DNA from 2 places in the Aeromonas simiae genome. Region 2 is predicted to be linked to the other one. Evidence: riboswitches for the same ligand, from Rfam matches in the RefSeq annotation. Region 2 holds a riboswitch; the other holds the start of a gene.
What was found. Region 2 has a riboswitch for lysine ahead of lysC (lysine-sensitive aspartokinase 3). Riboswitches for the same ligand answer to the same signal wherever they lie in the genome.
Positions count from the first base shown of each region.

Region 1: it holds a riboswitch for lysine, as region 2 does, so the genes downstream of both, FE240_RS10550 (Na+/H+ antiporter NhaC family protein) here and lysC (lysine-sensitive aspartokinase 3) in region 2, are expected to answer to the same signal.

Region 1 covers NZ_CP040449.1:2,230,189-2,238,920, forward strand. Annotated here, with positions in the region: gene mltB (lytic murein transglycosylase B) at 1-520, opposite strand, end outside; gene FE240_RS10545 (thymidine kinase) at 665-1,249, opposite strand; gene FE240_RS10550 (Na+/H+ antiporter NhaC family protein) at 1,326-2,900, opposite strand; lysine riboswitch at 2,986-3,157, opposite strand; gene FE240_RS10555 (H-NS family histone-like protein) at 3,459-3,863, shown strand; gene FE240_RS10560 (cob(I)yrinic acid a,c-diamide adenosyltransferase) at 3,910-4,470, opposite strand; gene FE240_RS10565 (DUF3820 family protein) at 4,467-4,691, opposite strand; gene queE (7-carboxy-7-deazaguanine synthase QueE) at 4,691-5,362, opposite strand; gene queC (7-cyano-7-deazaguanine synthase QueC) at 5,398-6,090, opposite strand; gene FE240_RS10580 (tRNA-uridine aminocarboxypropyltransferase) at 6,092-6,799, opposite strand; gene rrtA (rhombosortase) at 6,690-7,262, shown strand; gene pyrF (orotidine-5'-phosphate decarboxylase) at 7,234-7,938, opposite strand; gene lapB (lipopolysaccharide assembly protein LapB) at 7,959-8,732, opposite strand, start outside.
Region 2 covers NZ_CP040449.1:1,361,992-1,370,723, forward strand. Annotated here, with positions in the region: gene asd (aspartate-semialdehyde dehydrogenase) at 1-806, shown strand, start outside; gene FE240_RS06440 (LTA synthase family protein) at 889-3,132, opposite strand; gene lysC (lysine-sensitive aspartokinase 3) at 3,273-4,625, opposite strand; lysine riboswitch at 4,712-4,901, opposite strand; gene argA (amino-acid N-acetyltransferase) at 5,010-6,338, opposite strand; gene msrA (peptide-methionine (S)-S-oxide reductase MsrA) at 6,577-7,209, shown strand; gene FE240_RS06460 (DUF3802 family protein) at 7,414-7,749, opposite strand; gene FE240_RS06465 (GNAT family N-acetyltransferase) at 7,805-8,275, opposite strand; gene FE240_RS06470 (MmcQ/YjbR family DNA-binding protein) at 8,269-8,622, opposite strand; gene FE240_RS06475 (alpha/beta fold hydrolase) at 8,701-8,732, shown strand, end outside.

The DNA.
Region 1 (8,732 bases), 870 kb from region 2:
GCGCATCGAGGATGCGGGTCTTACCCATCACCCGTCCCCAGCGAGTCTCAACCCCGATGATGCCGACGATGATCTCGGGCGGCACCCCATATTCGGCATAGGCACGGTTGAGGGCATCCTCATACTGGTTCCAGAAGTCACTGCCCAGCGCGATCTGCTGCGGCGTGATGAACTGGTTGCGGTAGCGCACCCAGGCGCCGGTCGGGCCACTCGGCTGCCGGGTGGTGGGGGCCTGCCTGTCCATCAGGCGAATAACCCAATCCAGCCGCTCGGCCTGCGAGAGCACGTCATGCAACTGCTGGCGATCGAAGCCGTGCTTTTGCACCATCTTATCGATGAAGCGGTTGGCATTCTGGTTGAAAGCAAAGTCGCCGCCGAGCGTGCCCTGCACATGGGAGGGCTCAAGCAAGAAGCCCCCCTTCACCACCGCGGGTGGCTGCTGCGGCGCAGGCGGCTGCGGCTCACTGCTGCAGGCATAGAGAAAAGGGGTCAGTGAGAAGAGAAAAAGCAGGTGACGCATGGTGGACTCATAACGCTGGCAGAAGAACAGTGCATCATGGTAAAGCATTGTCGATACCGAACAAATCCGATTCAGGGGGGAAGTTGCCATTTTCTGGCGTCGCCATGATAAACGACCGCGACGGCGCCCCCCTCAGCCTTGGTGTCAGTCGAGATAGGCCTTGCCATCCAGATAGTGCTTGCGACACAAGGAGACATAACGGTCATTGCCACCGATCTCGACCTGAGCGCCGTCGCGCATCACCTCACCGGCTTCACTGACCCTGGCGTTCATGTGTGCCTTGTTGCCACACCAGCAGATGCTCTTGAGCTCCTCGACCTTGTCGGCCAGGCAGAGCAGGTGGTAGGAGCCGGGAAACAGCTCGGCGCGAAAGTCAGTCTTGAGGCCATAGGCGATGACCGGAATGTTGAGATCATCGACGATGCTGGCCAGCTGGTAGACCTGCTCTCGGGTAAGAAACTGGGCCTCGTCGACGATGAAGACATCGATGGGCTCGCGGGCATGGCGCTCACGGATCAGCGCCAGCAGATCGCTGCTTTCACTGAACACCTCCACCTTCAGTTCAAGGCCAACCCGAGCCGAGATGACCCCCACTCCGAAGCGATCGTCGATGGCTGGCGTCATGGCCAGCGGGCGCATGCCGCGCTCGAGATAGTTGAAGTGAGCCTGGATAAGCTGGGTCGACTTGCCAGAGTTCATCGCGGCAAATTTGTAATGCAAAGAGGCCATCAGGGATCCCGCCAGTAAAATTCAGCCGCGGAGTCTATCACAAAAGCGAGGGGGCCCTTAAGGCCCCCTCGCGTCATTATGCGGTCGCCAGCACCGGCTGGTTACGCCGGATGTGGTAGACGCAAAACAGCACAAACCACAGGGCACTGATCAGGAAGCCGGCCAGCACGGAGTGCATCAGCCCCATGGCGAGGTAACCGAGCGCCGCCCCGAAGGCCACCGAGAGGGCGTAGGGCAACTGAGTCATCACGTGATCGATGTGATGGCAGCCCGCCCCGGTCGCGGAGAGGATGCTGGTGCTGGAGATGGGCGAGCTATGGTCGCCAAACACGGCGCCAGCCAGCACCGCCGCCAACATCGGCAGCAACAGGGCGATGTCGCTGGCGGCCGCCATGTCACCGGCCAGCGGCAGCATGATGCCGAACGTGCCCCAACTGGTACCGGTGGCAAACGCCATGGCGCAGGAGAGCACAAACACCACGGCCGGCAGCACCTCGATCGGCAGGTTGCCGTTGGCCAGGCTGGCTAAGTACTTACCGGTCTCCACATCGCGCACCACGGCACCGATGGTCCAGGCAAACAGCAAGATGTTGATAGCCGGCAGCATTGCCATCACCCCTTGCGGCGCAGTACGCAGCCAGGTCTTGGCATCGAGCTTGAGGCGCAGGGCCAGCGCGATGGAGACCGCCAGGCTGCACAGGGCCCCATAGACCAGGGAAGAGCCGACATTGGTGTTCTCAAACGAACCGAGCAGGCTGAACGGCTCACCATTTTCGGCCAATACGGCAGCGCCGGAGTCAATCATGAAGTAGACGGTGGCGGCGGTCAGGGTCAGGATCGGCAACACCATGTCGAGCATGCTGCCACGGCTATCCTTGGGCGCTTCCATGTCCAGACCGATGGGGCGGCCTTTAGACTCATCCCACAGCTTGCCCTCGAGGGCCCACTGCTCATGCTGGCGCATCGCACCGATGTCGAGCTGAAACGCAATCACCACCAGCACCATGATGAGGGTGAAGACCGCATAGAGGTTCATCGGCACCATCTGCACAAAGGCGGAGATGGGGCTCACATCGGAGACCCCGTGGGCCGCCATGATGCCGCCAATCAGGGCGATGATGTAGGCCCCCCACGATGAAATCGGCATCAGTACGCAGACCGGAGCCGCGGTGGAGTCGAGCAGATAGGCCAACTTGGCGCGGGAGATCTGGAAGCGATCGGTCACCGGGCGGCAAATAGCCCCCACCGAAAGACTGTGGAAGAAGTCGTCGATGAAGAAGGCAAACACCATCAGACCGGTCAGCGCCTTGGCTCCCTGACGGGATTTGGCGCGTCGCTCGGCCCATTCTGCAAAGGCGCGGGTCGCCCCGGAGGCGGTCATCAGGCTGATGAGCCCACCGAGCAGGAACATGAACAGGATCATGTTGATGTTGTCATGGTTGAAGGTGCCGTCGACCCAGAAGATCTTCAACACGGTGCCCATCAGGTAGTGCAGTGAGTCGAGCGGGGAGAAATGATTGAGCAGCAGGCCGCCAGCCAGGATGCCGACCCCAAGGGAGAGCAGCACACGGCGCGTCGTGATCGCCAGCGCGACCGCCAGCAGCGGGGGTACCACGGACCAGGGTGAGTCCGCAAAATGAATGATGTCCATGATCTCTTTACACCTAAAAAGACAAGGTGGAGATCTACCGTAGGATCAAAGAAACAGGACCCAGTGGGGGGCATACTCCTCAGCTCCTTCAGGTAGCGCTCCATAGTGGATGACTATGGCAGTCCTGCACTTCTTAAATGCAGAACCAGCAGCCCGGTATGATGGCCTGGCCACTTCGGCGCTGACTCCTTTCCCCGAACATCGACGGCATCACCCTCCGCTCGGATACTCATAGGCAGCGCGCCTCTACTTAAAGGTATTCGGTTGGCATTTTATCAAGCAGACGATTAATCGCAACCGATAAAGATACCCCTTGTGCATTTGCTACCCAGACAACGAGAAGCAGTGTAAAACACCACCAAAGCGTAAGTGTCTCATATAACTCCACAAATTCAGGGTTAAACACGTCCCTACCGACTCAATATTTCCCCTTTCTATTTCAAATATTTCATGATGGTAGTTATTAACTTGACTAGAAACATTCTGGCGGTTTAAATTTTACAAAACGACACTCTATATGTCAGTCTTATTATCAATAACAGATCAGGTGGTATCTCTATGAACGACTTTCTGAAGGTTCTCTTAAATATTCGCAGCCTGCGCGCCGCCTGCCGTGAATTGACCCAGGAACAACTGCAAGAAGGTTTGGAGAAACTGACCTGCGTGATTGAAGAGCGCCAACAGGAAGCAGCGTCCGAACGCGCCGCTCGCGAAGAACATCAACGCAAGCTGCAAGAATATAGCGACATGCTGAAGGCAGCCGGTATTGATCCGAGTGAACTGGTCACCACGACCAGCACCCCTAGCAAAACCAAAGGTAGCAAACGAGCACCGCGTCCGGCCAAATACCGCTATATGGATAACGGCCAAGAAAAAACCTGGACCGGCCAGGGTCGCATGCCTTCTGCTATTGCTAAGGCCGTTAATGAAGAGGGCAAATCACTGGAAGATTTTGCCATCTGAGTACCTTTGCATGAAAAAACCTCGCCTTATGGCGAGGTTTTTTGTTTTAGCGCTCGCTGGCCTTGCACCAGACGATCTCCGCTTTCCCTTCCCGTTGCAGCAGCACCCTGGCCAGCACGAAAAACCAGTCGCTAAGGCGGTTGATATAGGGCAGCAGGGCCGGATTGAGCGGCTCATGCTGACTCAGCAGCACCAGCTGCCGCTCGCAGCGCCGCGTCAGAGTACGAACCACATGAGCCTGAGCCGCGGCCGGTGAACCGCCCGGTAGAATGAACTGTCGCAGGGGGGGCAGCGTCTCAGAAAATTGATCCATCTCCGCTTCCAGCCGCCGAGTCCATATTTCCGATACCTGCCACAAGGCGCTATTCTGAGCCTCGCAAGGAAATGCCAATTCGCTCCCAACATCGAACATCTCTTGCTGAATTAATTGCAGCATGGGAGATAAAACCGTCGCATTTTCCGGCAGATTCGCAATTAGCAAACCAATTTGGGAATTGAGTTCATCCACCAGTCCATAACTTTCGACGCGAATATGGGTTTTGCTCAAGCAGGAACCATCGGCCAAACGAGTCTGACCTTGGTCACCTTGTCGTGTATATATTCTCATGGGGCTCTTCCATTGAGCAGTGGTAATAACATCTGCTCCAGTCCATTGACTTTGATCTCGTGGGCCAGTGCCAGCGCCTGCCCCAATTTACCGGCAGGAAATCCCTGCCGTGCCATCCATACCAGGTAAGGCTCTGGTAATTCAATCAGACGCCGGCCACGGTATTTCCCATAGGGCATGGCCATATTGAGTTGCAACAGGATATGGCTATCCATCTCCATCAGTCGATATCCAGATACTTGTGGGTCTGAATAGACAACCGCCAATGGCGCTCGATACAGACCCTCATCGCCAGCTCGGTGGCTCGCCGCTTCTGACTGATGGGTTGCAGGGCGATCTGCACATCCGGACGCAGCGTGGCGAAATGCAGCAGTTCGTCGAGCTCCTCGATATGGTGCTCAGTGGCCACCGGATGCTTGATCTCGTTGGCCCGGGCCAGCGCCTGGGGCAGTACGGCAAAGCCCCCTTTCATACCGAGTTTGGGGGAGACAGTGACCCAGGCGGCGTCGTGCACCCGTACCTCGTGGGTGCCGCTGGTCTCGACTTGCACCGCATACCCCTCCCCCAGCAACAGGGTCGAGAGTTCGCGCAAGTCATAGAGGCAAGGCTCGCCACCGGTGATCACCACCAACCGGGCCGTGTAACCGAGGCGACGGAAGCTCTCGAGCACCTCAGGGGCGCTCATCGGGCTCCAGCCATCGGACTCGTTGGAGCGATCGAGCACCTGCTGACTCGCCACTTGGCGCTCCGGATCGACCACCCAGGTATGGCGGGTATCGCACCAGGGGCACCCCACCGGGCAGCCCTGTAGGCGAACAAAAATGGCGGGAAGGCCGGTATTGACCCCCTCCCCCTGTATGGTCTGGAAGATTTCGTTGATCGGGTAGTGAATCATCAATGTCTGTCTGAAAAAAGTGAAGGGACGGCTCAGGCGGCCGCCAACTTGGTGGCAAGGCGGGCACGGACGGCCTCTCCCTGCTCTAGGTATTCGTTCAGGCCACGGGCGCGCAACAAGCAAGCCGGGCACTCGCCACACCCGTCCCCCTGGATACCGTTGTAGCAGGTGAGTGTGTGCTGACGCACCGTGTCGAGGTGGCCATAGCGGTCGGCCAGGGCCCAGGTCTCCGCCTTATCGAGCCACATCAGCGGGGTCTCGAAACGCACCGGCCGATCCATCCCCAGCGCCACGGCGTGGTTGAGCGCCTTGACGAACTCATCGCGGCAATCCGGGTAGCCGGAAAAATCGGTCTCGCATACCCCGGTGATCACCGCCTCGGCCCCAACTTGGTAGGCATAGATGGCGGCCAGGGTCAAAAACAGGATGTTGCGTCCCGGCACGAAGGTGTTGGGCAGACCATTGTCTTGCAGCTCACGACTGACCGGAATGTCATCACGGGTGAGCGATGAGAGGGCCAGTTCGCCGAGCAAGGAGACATCCATCACCTTGTGGGCCTTGACCCCGAGGCGCACGGCCAATGCCTTGGCCACCTCGATCTCGGCCACATGGCGCTGGCCGTAGTCAAAGGTGATGGCGTGAACCTCGTCATAATGCTGCAATGCCTGCACCAGACAGGTGGTGCTGTCCTGCCCACCACTGAATACCACGACGGCAATTCCCATCTTATTCTCCTCGTTTGGCTTGGCTGAAGGCGAGCCACTGGGCATTGAAACGCTCGAACAGGTGCCAGAGCGGTGCATAACGTGCAGGCTCACCCTCCCATTCGCACAGCAGATGATAGCCCGCCTCCAGGGTGGAAAGGGCCCCATTGAAGGGGGCCTTGCGAATTTGGTAGTGGCCGCGGCGGGGCGCAATCGCAACCCGTGGCAACGCCGCCAGCGTCGGGTTCTCCATCAGCATCCGGTAACATTTGCGCCAGGTGCCATCGAGCAGCACAAAACGGGCTGCCGGCTCGGCAGGCAGCGCACTGAGCGGCTGCGCCGTCTCATCCGGCCACAGCAGATAGTGAGGGGCCGCGGTCAGCACCGCCATCAGGGCATTATCCCGCTCCCAGTCGTCCCCCACCCGCAGCTCGGCCCGCCGCAGACTACCCGTCAGCAGATGCGCCGTCCCCTTGGGGTGGGTCGCCTCATTGGGGTGCTGTAGCACCAGCAGCGCCGTCGGATTATCGATACGGGGCAAGTGCGCGCACAGGCAAGCCTTGAGTGCGCGCCGACAATCGGTACAGTAGCGGCTGGAAGCCTGTCGGGAGCCTTGCGTCGTGTTCACTGAAAAATCCGGATGGGTGGCAGCCGCCGCCCTTTCATTGCTGTTATGGGTGCTGTGGATCTGGGTGCCGAACGATGCAATCTCGTTCCAGCGCTCCGCCATCGCCGGCGGGCAATGGTGGCGCATGATAACAGGCAACCTGGCTCACACCAACGGCTGGCACCTGCTACTTAACCTCTGCGGCCTCTGGGTGCTGGTCACCCTGTTTAGTCGCGATCTCGATGCAGCCCGCCTTCTGCTGGTACTCGGCAGCGGTGCATTGGGCGTCACCATCGGGATCTGGCTGCTCTGCCCGCAAACCCAGTGGTACATGGGTCTCTCCGGTGCACTGCACGGCCTGTTTGTCTGGGGGCTGGTGCGGGATCTCTATTTCAAGCGGCGCGGCGCCCGGCTACTGCTGCTGGGTTTTGCTATCAAGTTGCTGCTTGACTGGCAGGGCGGCGGGGAGAATAGCCCGAGCGCCGCCCTGATCGGCGCCCGGGTGCATGTGGGGTCCCACCTGCTGGGAAGCATGGCGGGGTTAGTGCTCGCTCTGGTCAGCCTAAGCTGGCCAGCTCGCCGTTGATGTGCGCTAACACCTGAGCTGGATCGGCCGCCTGAGTGATGGGGCGGCCCACCACCAGGTAATCGGAGCCCGCAGCCACGGCGCGGCTGGGGGTCATGATGCGGCGCTGATCACCCTGCTCGCTGCCAGCCGGCCGGATGCCCGGCGTCACCAGTTTGAACCCGGCGCCCAGCTCACCCTTGAGCAGTTCAGCCTCCTGAGCGGAGCAGACCACACCGTCAAGACCGGCATCCTTGGCCAGCCGTGCCAACCGCAGCACCTGCTCGGCCGGACTCAGGGTCACACCGAGCTCGTTCAGATCGGATTGCTCCATGCTGGTGAGCACGGTCACCGCGATGAGCAGGGGAGCCTTGTCACCATAGGGGGCCAATGCTGCCTTGGCAGCCTCCATCATGCGCCGGCCACCGCTGGCATGCACGTTGACCATCCACACCCCCAGCTCGGCACTGGCGGCGATGGCCTTGGCCACCGTGTTGGGGATATCGTGGAATTTCAGATCGAGGAAAACATCAAACCCCTGCGCCACTAAGCGACGCACGAATGCAGGTCCAAACAGGGTGAACATCTCCTTGCCCACCTTGAGCCGGCACTCGGCCGGGGAGAGGCGTGCCACCAGAGCCAGGGCATCCTCTTCGCGCGCAAAATCCAGCGCGACCACTACTTTCGGATCGTTCATCTCTCTTCCTTTGGGTATTGTCATTCGCCGTCCAGACCGCGGACTGGCTTGATGGTGCCCCACTGCCGGCAGGAGGGGCATTGCCAGAACAAGGAGTGAGTGGCAAAACCGCACTGACGGCACTTGTGGGTCGCTTTGATCTTGATCTGCTCGCCGACCAGATCCTTGAGCATGGCGAGACTCTCCTTGGCCTGCCCCTCTTCGGCGCCGCGCAGTTGCAGCACCATCAGGTGGTGGAAGCCACGCAGGGACGGGGTGCGCCGAAGTTGGCGCAGCACCAGCTCGGAGGCGGACTGGCGCCCCTCTTCCCGCTCGACATATTCAGCCAGCTTGAGGGTGACACAAAAGCCCGCCTTCTCCTCTTGAGCTTGCTGCAACAAGGGGCGGATCCGCTCCGGCTCACCGCTTTTTTCCAGCGACTCGCACAACGGGCCCAACGCCTCACCGGCAAAGTCCACATCCTGATCCAGCACCCGAGTAAACTCACGGGCAGCGGTAGCATGATCGCCCTCCCCCAGCGCCAGCCAGCCCAAGCCAAGGGAGGCGCGAACACAGCCGGGATCGACCGATAGCGCCTTACGAAAACGGGCATGGGCCTGCTTGCGCTGGTTGTCACGTAGCTGCGTATCGGCCAGCTCACAGTGGTAATGGGCGACGGTAGGGGCCAGTTTCTTGCCTTGAAACTTCATCAACCGCTCAGCAACCCCGATCGCCTTCTCCCAGTCGCGCAGCTGCTGATAGATGAGTTGCAGTTGGGAGAACGCCGTCTCTTCAAAGTCGCTGTCTTCGGTCAG
Region 2 (8,732 bases):
AAAAAGACGCAGTCATCATCCTCGACCCGGTCAACGGTGGGGTGATTGAGCAGGCGCTCGACAATGGGGTGAAGACGTTTGTTGGCGGCAACTGCACCGTCAGCCTGATGCTGCTGGCTCTGGGCGGTCTGTTCGATGCCGATCTGGTCGAGTGGGTGAGCGTGGCCACCTATCAGGCTGCGTCCGGCGGCGGCGCGCGCCACATGCGCGAGCTGGTGACCCAGATGGGCTTGCTGCGTGACGAAGTGGCGGTGGAGCTGGCCGATCCGGCCTCTGCCATTCTCGACATCGAGCGCAAGATCACCGAGAAGACTCGCTCCGGCACCCTGCCGGTCGACAACTTCGGCGTGCCGCTGGCGGGCAGCCTGATCCCCTGGATCGATACCGCCCTGCCCAATGGCCAGAGCCGCGAGGAGTGGAAGGGTCAGGCCGAGACCAACAAGATCCTCGGCATCGAGAACGCGCCGGTGCCGGTCGATGGCCTGTGCGTGCGCATCGGCGCCCTGCGCTGCCACAGCCAGGCGTTCACCATCAAGCTGAAAAAGGATCTGCCCCTTGCCGAGATCGAGGCACTGCTGGCGGCCCACAACGACTGGGTCAAGGTGATCCCTAACGAGCGCGACATCAGCGCCCGCGAGCTGACCCCGGCTGCCGTCACCGGCACCCTGACCATCCCGGTCGGCCGTCTGCGCAAGCTCAACATGGGGCCTGAGTACCTCTCGGCCTTCACCGTGGGTGACCAACTGCTGTGGGGCGCCGCCGAGCCGCTGCGTCGCATGCTCAATATCCTGCTCGATCGCGCTTGAGCCGCGTTGCCGTAAACGCAATACAGTAAAAAAGAGGGCCTAGGCCCTCTTTTTTTATGGGCTCAGCAGCACGCGCGCAGCCCTAGGGCAGCACATCGGGGCGGAAGGTCGCGCGCAGCTGCGGCAGCAAGGGGGTGGGGTCAAACCCGGCCTCTTCCCCCAGTACGGGGTGCAGCAGAGGTTGCGCGGCCGGCAGAGCGAGGTTGCCTGCCAGCAGCCGGCGCAGCGTCTGCCCCATCTGGTAGATCTGGCGCACGTCCCCAAATTGCTGCTGCACATCGAGTGAGTCATCTTGGCGGGTAAAGACCATCATGGGGATCTCGTAGCGCGCCGCCCGGCTTGGCTTGTCGCCGAGAATGCCGTCGCCTGCCGACATCAAAAACGGCTGGTGATCGCCAAACGCCAGCACCAGATAGCGTGAGTCGCTGGCATTGAGGTGCTCAAGCAGCCGCTGCAAGGAGGCCATGGCATCGACCACCCCGGTGTAGTAGGTGTTGAGGGTTTGCCGCTCCCTCTCTGGCAGGCCGGGGCAGGCCCCCTCGCGCTCGGCGCCCTGATAACGCGGCGCGTCGAACGGCCCGTGCCCCTGCATCGAGACCGCGTAGGCAAAGCGCGGCGACCCCGCTTGAACCGTGCTGATTAGCTGGCTTATCAGCGCGTCATCCGAGACATAGAGCCCCTTGTGCGCCATGGCGTTGAAGTGGGTGTCGAACCAACGGGTCTGATAGCCAAGGGCCGGAACGGCCTGATCGCGGCCCCAGAACCTCTCCGAGTAGGGATGCACGAACAGGGTCTGGTAGCCGTTGGCGCGGGCCGTGTGGGCCAGCCCAGGCACCGCTTGCTGCAAATAGTAGTAGGGTACTATGCCCTGTTTGAGCAGCCCGACCGGCAGCCCCGTGTTCATCTCGAACTCCGCCAGCACCGTCATTCCGCCCGTGGTGGGGGAGTGGATGGTCTTGCGCCACTCGCGCACCCCGGCAGGCAGGGTGAGGGTGGGCGCCTTGGCGCAGATCTTTCCCCGCCAGTCGAGCCAGAGCGACTCGTATTGCAGCACGATCACCTGATCCCACAGCGGCGCGACGGGTGCCAGGGTCGGCTCGCGGCTGGGTGAAAGGGCGCTCTTGTTGAGCGGGTAACGGAAGATGGAGCCGCGGCTCACCATGTCATCGACCAGATTGAACAGGTAGAGGCCGGGGCCGGAGCGGATGAGATCCCGGTGGTAGGTAACGCTGTCTTGAAAGTAGCGCACGTTGGGCCCCAGCAGTCGGTTGCCGGCCTGGGTGGCAAAGACGCACAGGGCGAAGAAGGCGAGGGTGGCGGCGGCGCTGCGCAGCAGCCAGCGCGACAGGGCAAAGCGCCAGCAACCGACAGCCAGCAGGGCGGCCAGTGCCCAGGGGGCCCAAGGGTGCTCCTCGCGCAGGATCTGCAACAGACCGAGCAGGTTGCCTAGATCATTGCCGCCAAGGGGCACGCCGTAGATGGCGATCTTGGTGAAGTTGGCCAGCAGCCCAACCCCCATCAGCAGGGTGAAGGTGAGCCCCATGTAGAGGTGAAAACCGGCCAGTGCACAGGCCCCCCAGCCGAGCACCATGGTGCCCCAGGAGAGGTAGTAGAGCTCGGCGCGAAAACCGGACCAGAGACTGAACTCGCCAACGCGAAAGAAGGCGACCCCGTAGAGCAGCAGGAAGGTGAGATTGCCCAGCAGCAGGCTGGCGGCCACCCGCGAGCGCAGGCGGCGACGGAACAGGGGCAGCAGGGCCCGCAGCAGCAGGGCGTTGAGCGCCACGATGAGCCCCAGCACCAGCAGCAGGTGGGGCAGGCCGATGTCACGGCTTGGCAGCATCCGCAGAAATTGCAGGCCCACCGGCGCCCCCTTGAGCTCGGGTTTGACCCACAGGGAGTACTCGCTGCCGGCCGCCTCGTCCGGCACCCGCATGGCGCTGTTGAAGCGGACGCGGCACCCCTGCGAGTCACAGCGCTGGCGCTTGCTGCCGTCGAGGGAGAGGCGCCCGGCCTCGCCGCCATCGTCGCGGCGCAGGATAAAGAGCAGGCGATCGTCGGCGGTGAGTGGCTCGGCCAGGCGCCAGCTGTGTTGCAACACCACGTACATGCCGCGGGCATCGCTCTTGTAGAGGGGGGAGACTTGCTCGAGGCGGGCCACTTGCAGCGCGCCACTGTGGAAGGTGATGGGCTCGAAGCGGCTCAGCCACTGATCGAGGCGCAGCCAAGGTAGCAATAGGGTAAAAAAGAGCAGACCCCACAGACAGTGGAGCAAGAGGCGGCGCCAGGCTGGCGACGCAGGGAGTGCAAATCCGGCAAGTCTCATGACGGCCCAATCCTTGAGCAAGAGCGCCGATGGTGCGGTCAACCCGCTGATGTTGTCAATTTAATGACCGTTAAATGAAGAGATGCTTAACAATTTGTGCGAAAGAATAAAAAGGCCCACCTGGAGCGGGCCTGAGGGCGTTAGCCGATGAGGGCCTGATGCAACTTGTTGAGGACGGCGGTGGCTTCGCTCTCGCCGACTAAGAAGCAGAGGTTATGGGCACTGGCGCCATAGCAGATCATGCGGATGTTGTGATCTTCCAGAGTGGCAAACACCTGGCTGCCGACTCCACTCATCTCGCTCATGCGGTTGCCGATGAGGGCGACCAGGGTCAGGCCGCTTTCCACCTTCACCTTGCACAGCTCGCCGAGCTCGGCCAGCACCTTGTCACTCAGGGTGGCCTCGCCATTGCTCTGACTGCCGGTGTGATCCAGGGTCAGCGAGACGCTGACTTCGGAGGTGGTGATGAGATCGACCGAGATGCGGTGACGCGCCAGAATGCCGAACACCTCGGCCAGGAAGCCGTAAGCGTGGAACATGTTGGGGCTGTGCAGGGTGACCAGCACCTGATTGCGGCGCAGTGCCACGGCGCGAAACAGCGGGGTGGCGTCGGTCTTGGCGCGGATCCAGGTGCCGCCGGCAGCCGGGTCCTTGCTCGAGCCGACGAACACTGGAATATCGCTGCGCACCGCCGGTTGCAAGGTGGAGGGGTGCAGTACCTTGGCGCCAAATGTCGCCATCTCAGCGGCTTCGGCGAAGCTGATCTCCGGGATGGGACGGGCATGTACCACCAGGCGGGGATCGGTGGTGTAGATGCCGGGGACATCGGTCCAGATCTCGATGCTGGTGGCGCCGAGCGCTTCACCAAGCAGGGCCGCGCTGTAGTCAGAGCCGCCGCGGCCCAGGGTGGTGGTGCGTCCCTGCGCATCGGCACCGATGAAGCCCTGGGTCACGATGATGCTGTCGCCGAGCAGCGGGCCAACCTGTTGTTGGCACTGGGCGCGGGTGGCATCAAGCTCCACGCTCGCCTTACCAAAGCGGCTGTCGGTGCGCATCAGTTGGCGCACGTCAATCCAGGTGGCGCGGGCTCCGCGCTGGGTCAGCAGCTCGGTGAAAAGGCGGGTCGACATCATCTCGCCGCAGGCGATCAGGCGATCGGCCAGCTCGGCATCGGTATGTAGGCAGGCCTGGCGAGACATGGCCTCGATCTCGGCCAGTTGGGCCAGAATAGCCTCCTGCACTGCCGGCGGATTGCCGAGGTCGTTGAGGATGGCAAACTGGATCTGCTGCAAGCGGGCCAACTGTTCGGCCCGTTCCTCGTCATTCAGTTCTCCCTGAGCGAGGGCGACCAGCAGGTTGGTGACGCCGGCACTGGCACTGAGCACCACCAGGCGGGTGGCGGGATTGCCGAGCACAATGTCGGCACAGTTGTTCATCGCGGTGGCGTCGGCCACGCTGGTGCCGCCGAACTTGGCAACGTTGAGAGCGGTCATGCAAAAACTCCTGTCTATTAATACAAAGCCGGTCCATCGGGCATAAGACAGGGGAAGCGGGAAAATGGCAGGAATAGGTGAACATCCCGGCCAGAAGCGCTCCACCTAGGGAGAGATGTCCCCCACCGATGACAGCCCGGGGGATTCAGCCCCCGCAGCCGACATGCCGACCACCGGGTGGTCTGGCACATCTCGGCGCTGCTCCCCCTCGCCCGAGTTCTACGGAGACCGGTCTCCTCGCTCGGGCTGCCTGGGCAGCGCTCCTCTTCTGGTACCACCTTGGGATGGTGGCTTGACTTAACAAATACCCCGCACGACATGAGCCTGTCAATCAATATGATTAAAAAGACAACTTCATGCGGATGTTTTTTTAAAATCAGATAGTTATGAAATCCGTTTCATCAGGATCTTGGAGCGGCGCTGCCAGTTGTAGAGGCGCTGCTTGGCCACCGGCAGGGCTTCCACCTCAACCGGTGAGAAACCGCGCTCCTGGAACCAGTGGACGGAGCGGGTGGTCAGCACGAACAGATGTTCGATGCCGAGCCGACGCGCCTGATCGGTGACCCGGTTGACCAGCATGTCGCCCCGGTTACCACTGCGGTAATCCGGATGAATGGCAACGCAGGCCATCTCGGCCATCGCCTCATCGGGGAAGCGATAGAGCGCGGCGCAGCCGATGATGAGGCCGTCACGGGCGATCACGGTGAAGTGATCGATCTCCATCTCCAGTTGCTCGCGCGAGCGGCGCACCAAGATCCCCTCTTCTTCCATCGGCCGGATCAGCTCGAGAATGCCGCCGATATCTTCGATGGTGGCAGCGCGCGCCCGCTCGGCGCTTTCACGCACGATCTGGGTGCCGAGCCCCTCACGGGTGAACAGCTCTTGCAGCATGGCGCCGTCGTTCATGAAGCTCACCAGATGAGAGCGCGGCACACCGCCACGGCAGGAGGCGATGGCCGCCCGCAGATAGCGCGCCGTGCTGGAGAGGTGATCCCCCTCCTGCTCGAGCTGGCTTAAGATCTCTTGCGCCTCTTCCGGAAACAGCTCTGAGATGGCTTCGCCTGCGCGATCGAGCACCCCTTGATGGGCACTGAAGCAGATCAGCTTGTCGGCCTTGATATCGACGGCGATGCGCTGGGCCACGTCTTCGGAGTTGAGGTTGAAGCTCTCGCCAGTGACTGAGCAGCCGATAGGGGAGATCAGCACCAGATGGTTCTGATCCAGCTGACGGCGAACCCCCTCCACATCGATGCGGCGAATGCGGCCGCTCAGGCAGTAGTCGACCCCCTCGTCGACCCCCAGCGGCTGGGCAGTGACGAAGTTGCCGCTCACCACGCTGATGCGGGCCCCTGCCATGGGGGTATTGGTGAGCCCCATCGATAGGCGCGAGGTGATTTCAAATTGCATACCACCGCACACCTGTTTGATGATGCCGAGGCTCTCTTCGTCGGTGACCCGGGTCTTCTTGTGATAGACAGGGGTGATGCCGTGGCGCGCCAAGGCGTCGTCGATCTGCGGACGGGCGCCGAATACCAGCACGAGGCGGATCCCCAGCGTCTGTAACAGGGCGATGTCATTGATGATATTGGTAAAATTGGGGTGACTGACCGCCTCACCCCCGAGCATTAGCACGAAGGTGCCGCCCCGGTGGAAATTCACATAGGGGGTGGATTGACGAAACGCGTCGACCAGCGCTGGATCCCGTTCACGCACAGCAGGTCCTTACAAAATATAAAGTCAATATAAGGGTCAATATATGAGAATAAATTCATAAATCAAGACTAAAAATCCATTTGTGAATGAATCACCTCCCGGCGTGGCGTTTCTCTTGCGTTGCCGAGGATGAGCGCGGGCGGTGACGGCGCGATGACATGGCCATGCAAGGCGCATGGTTGATTGGCAGTGATGACTCCCTTATTGTCGATGACCCGTGGAATGTCAGGAGTATGTCATGGAGAAAACCCAGCTGGTGACCGTTGCCGATGCGCTGCCGGGCCGCAGCGAGCCGATGCCCGTCAACCCGGTGCATTTTGTCAATGGTCACGCCACCGTGGCCCCCTGGCCGGCCGGGATGGCGGTGGCCTGGTTTGGCATGGGCTGTTTCTGGGGGGTTGAGCGCCTGTTTTGGCAACAAGAGGGGGTGTGGAGCACGGCAGCCGGGTATCAGGGGGGGCTGACGCCCAATCCCACCTATCAGGAGGTGTGCTCTGGCTGCACCGGTCACGCGGAGACGGTACAAGTGGTATTTGATCCCGCCATTATCTCTTATGGCGATCTGCTGCGCCTGTTCTGGGAGCAGCACGATCCGGCGCAGGGCATGCGCCAAGGGGGAGATATCGGCACGCAATACCGCTCGGTGATCTTCTATGCCGACGCGCAGCAGCAGGCTGAGGCCGAAGAGAGCCTAGCGGCCTACCAGAGGGCGATGAACGAGAGCGGAGATCGGCGCCTCATCACGACCGTCATCGAGCCGCTGGCCCCTTTCTATTATGCCGAGGAGTATCACCAGCAATATCTGGCCAAGAATCCGCAAGGGTATTGCGGCTTGGGTGGGATCGGGGTCTGCCTGCCGCCACCACGCTGAGTGACATGGGTGCAAAAAGTGACGCAGGATCAAAAATATGACAAAACAGGGAACTTTCTGTGCATGGGGTAGCCCAACCAGATAGGTACTCAAGGACGAGACCTAGACCAGACACTTCTTGCACTACTGATAGGTGACAGCAAGCCAGGCCGCTCCCGTATTGATGCGAGGCGGCCTGTTTCTTTTGGCGTGGGTTGGTGTGGCTCAGCGCAACAGGCTGTCGAACAGGTTTTTGATGAGATCCACGAACTCGATGAGAAAATCGCGCTGGGCGGTGGTGGCAGGGCGTTGCCAGACGGCGGAGAGCACCTCTTGCAGGTCAGCCACCACGGCGTCGGCCTCTTGCATGATGACGAAGCGCAGCTCGGCGTCGATATGGGGATTTTGCTCGCAGATGGCCATCAAACTGGTGGCGACCCGGTCGCTGACCAGATCCTCGATGGTGTCATCGCAGGTGGGGCCATCCTTTTGCTCGAACAGCCCGAGGCTTTCCACCAGATACTCGATAAGCGCTTGATACCCTTCGCTGTTGACCACCATAGAGTGCTGCCCGTGAATGTGAAGACCGCGCCTATTTTAGTGGGTGATAGCGGGATCACAAGAGGCGCTCAAGGCGATGGCGCTCAAACGCCACACCACCGCGCTCGACTCGCTCAACGCCGATCAGGGTAAATCCAAGCTTGAGAAAGAGGCCGAGGCTGAAGACGCTGGCCTCCACCTCAAGGCGCGACATGCCAAGTTCACGGGCCTGGAGCATGGCCTGCTCCAGCAGCGCTTGGCCTATCCCGCCGCGCACCTTTCCAGCCGCCACGTAGAGCAGACCCAGGTGGCCGCTGTCATCGAGTGTCACGAAACCGACGCGTTGCTCGCCATGCCAGGCGACCCAGCCATGGCTGAAGGCGAGCTCCTGCACGAAGTGGCTGTGGTGGGCGCCGGCGGCCCATGCCTCGACCTGGGCCGGCGTGTAGTGCTCGGGGCCGTGCTGGCGAATCGTGCCGGCGAACAGCGTGGCCAGCTCTGCGTAGTCGGCCGGCTCCATGGGGCGCAGCAGGGCGGGGGTTAGCATGGGGCCTCGGGGCGCAGACGTTTGGGCAGGCCGGCGCAGACCCGCTCATAAGAGTGGCGCACCCAGCCATACCAGAGACGCTCGTCCAGCGTGTCGGTCAGGGTGATGGTGTTCCAGTGTTGTTTGTTCATGTGCCAGCCTGGGGTGACCTCGGGGTGCAGTTCACGCAGCAGCAGGGCCAGCTCGGGCTCGCACTTGAGGTTGAGGCGCATCGGCTCTTCCTGCCAGCTCAGCAGGGCAAACATCTTGCCGGCGATACGATAGACCAGAATGTCCGGGCCAAACGGGGTATCTTCGCTGGCGCCGGGTAGGCTCAGCAACCGTTCGCGCAAGGGGGTGAGCTTCATCAAGGTTCCCTGTTCGGGTTCTGCTAGAATGTGCCGCCCAGTATACCCCTAGGCGATGGGATGATGAAAAGGAGCACCATGCTTTATCACAAGACCTATGAACTGGGCCC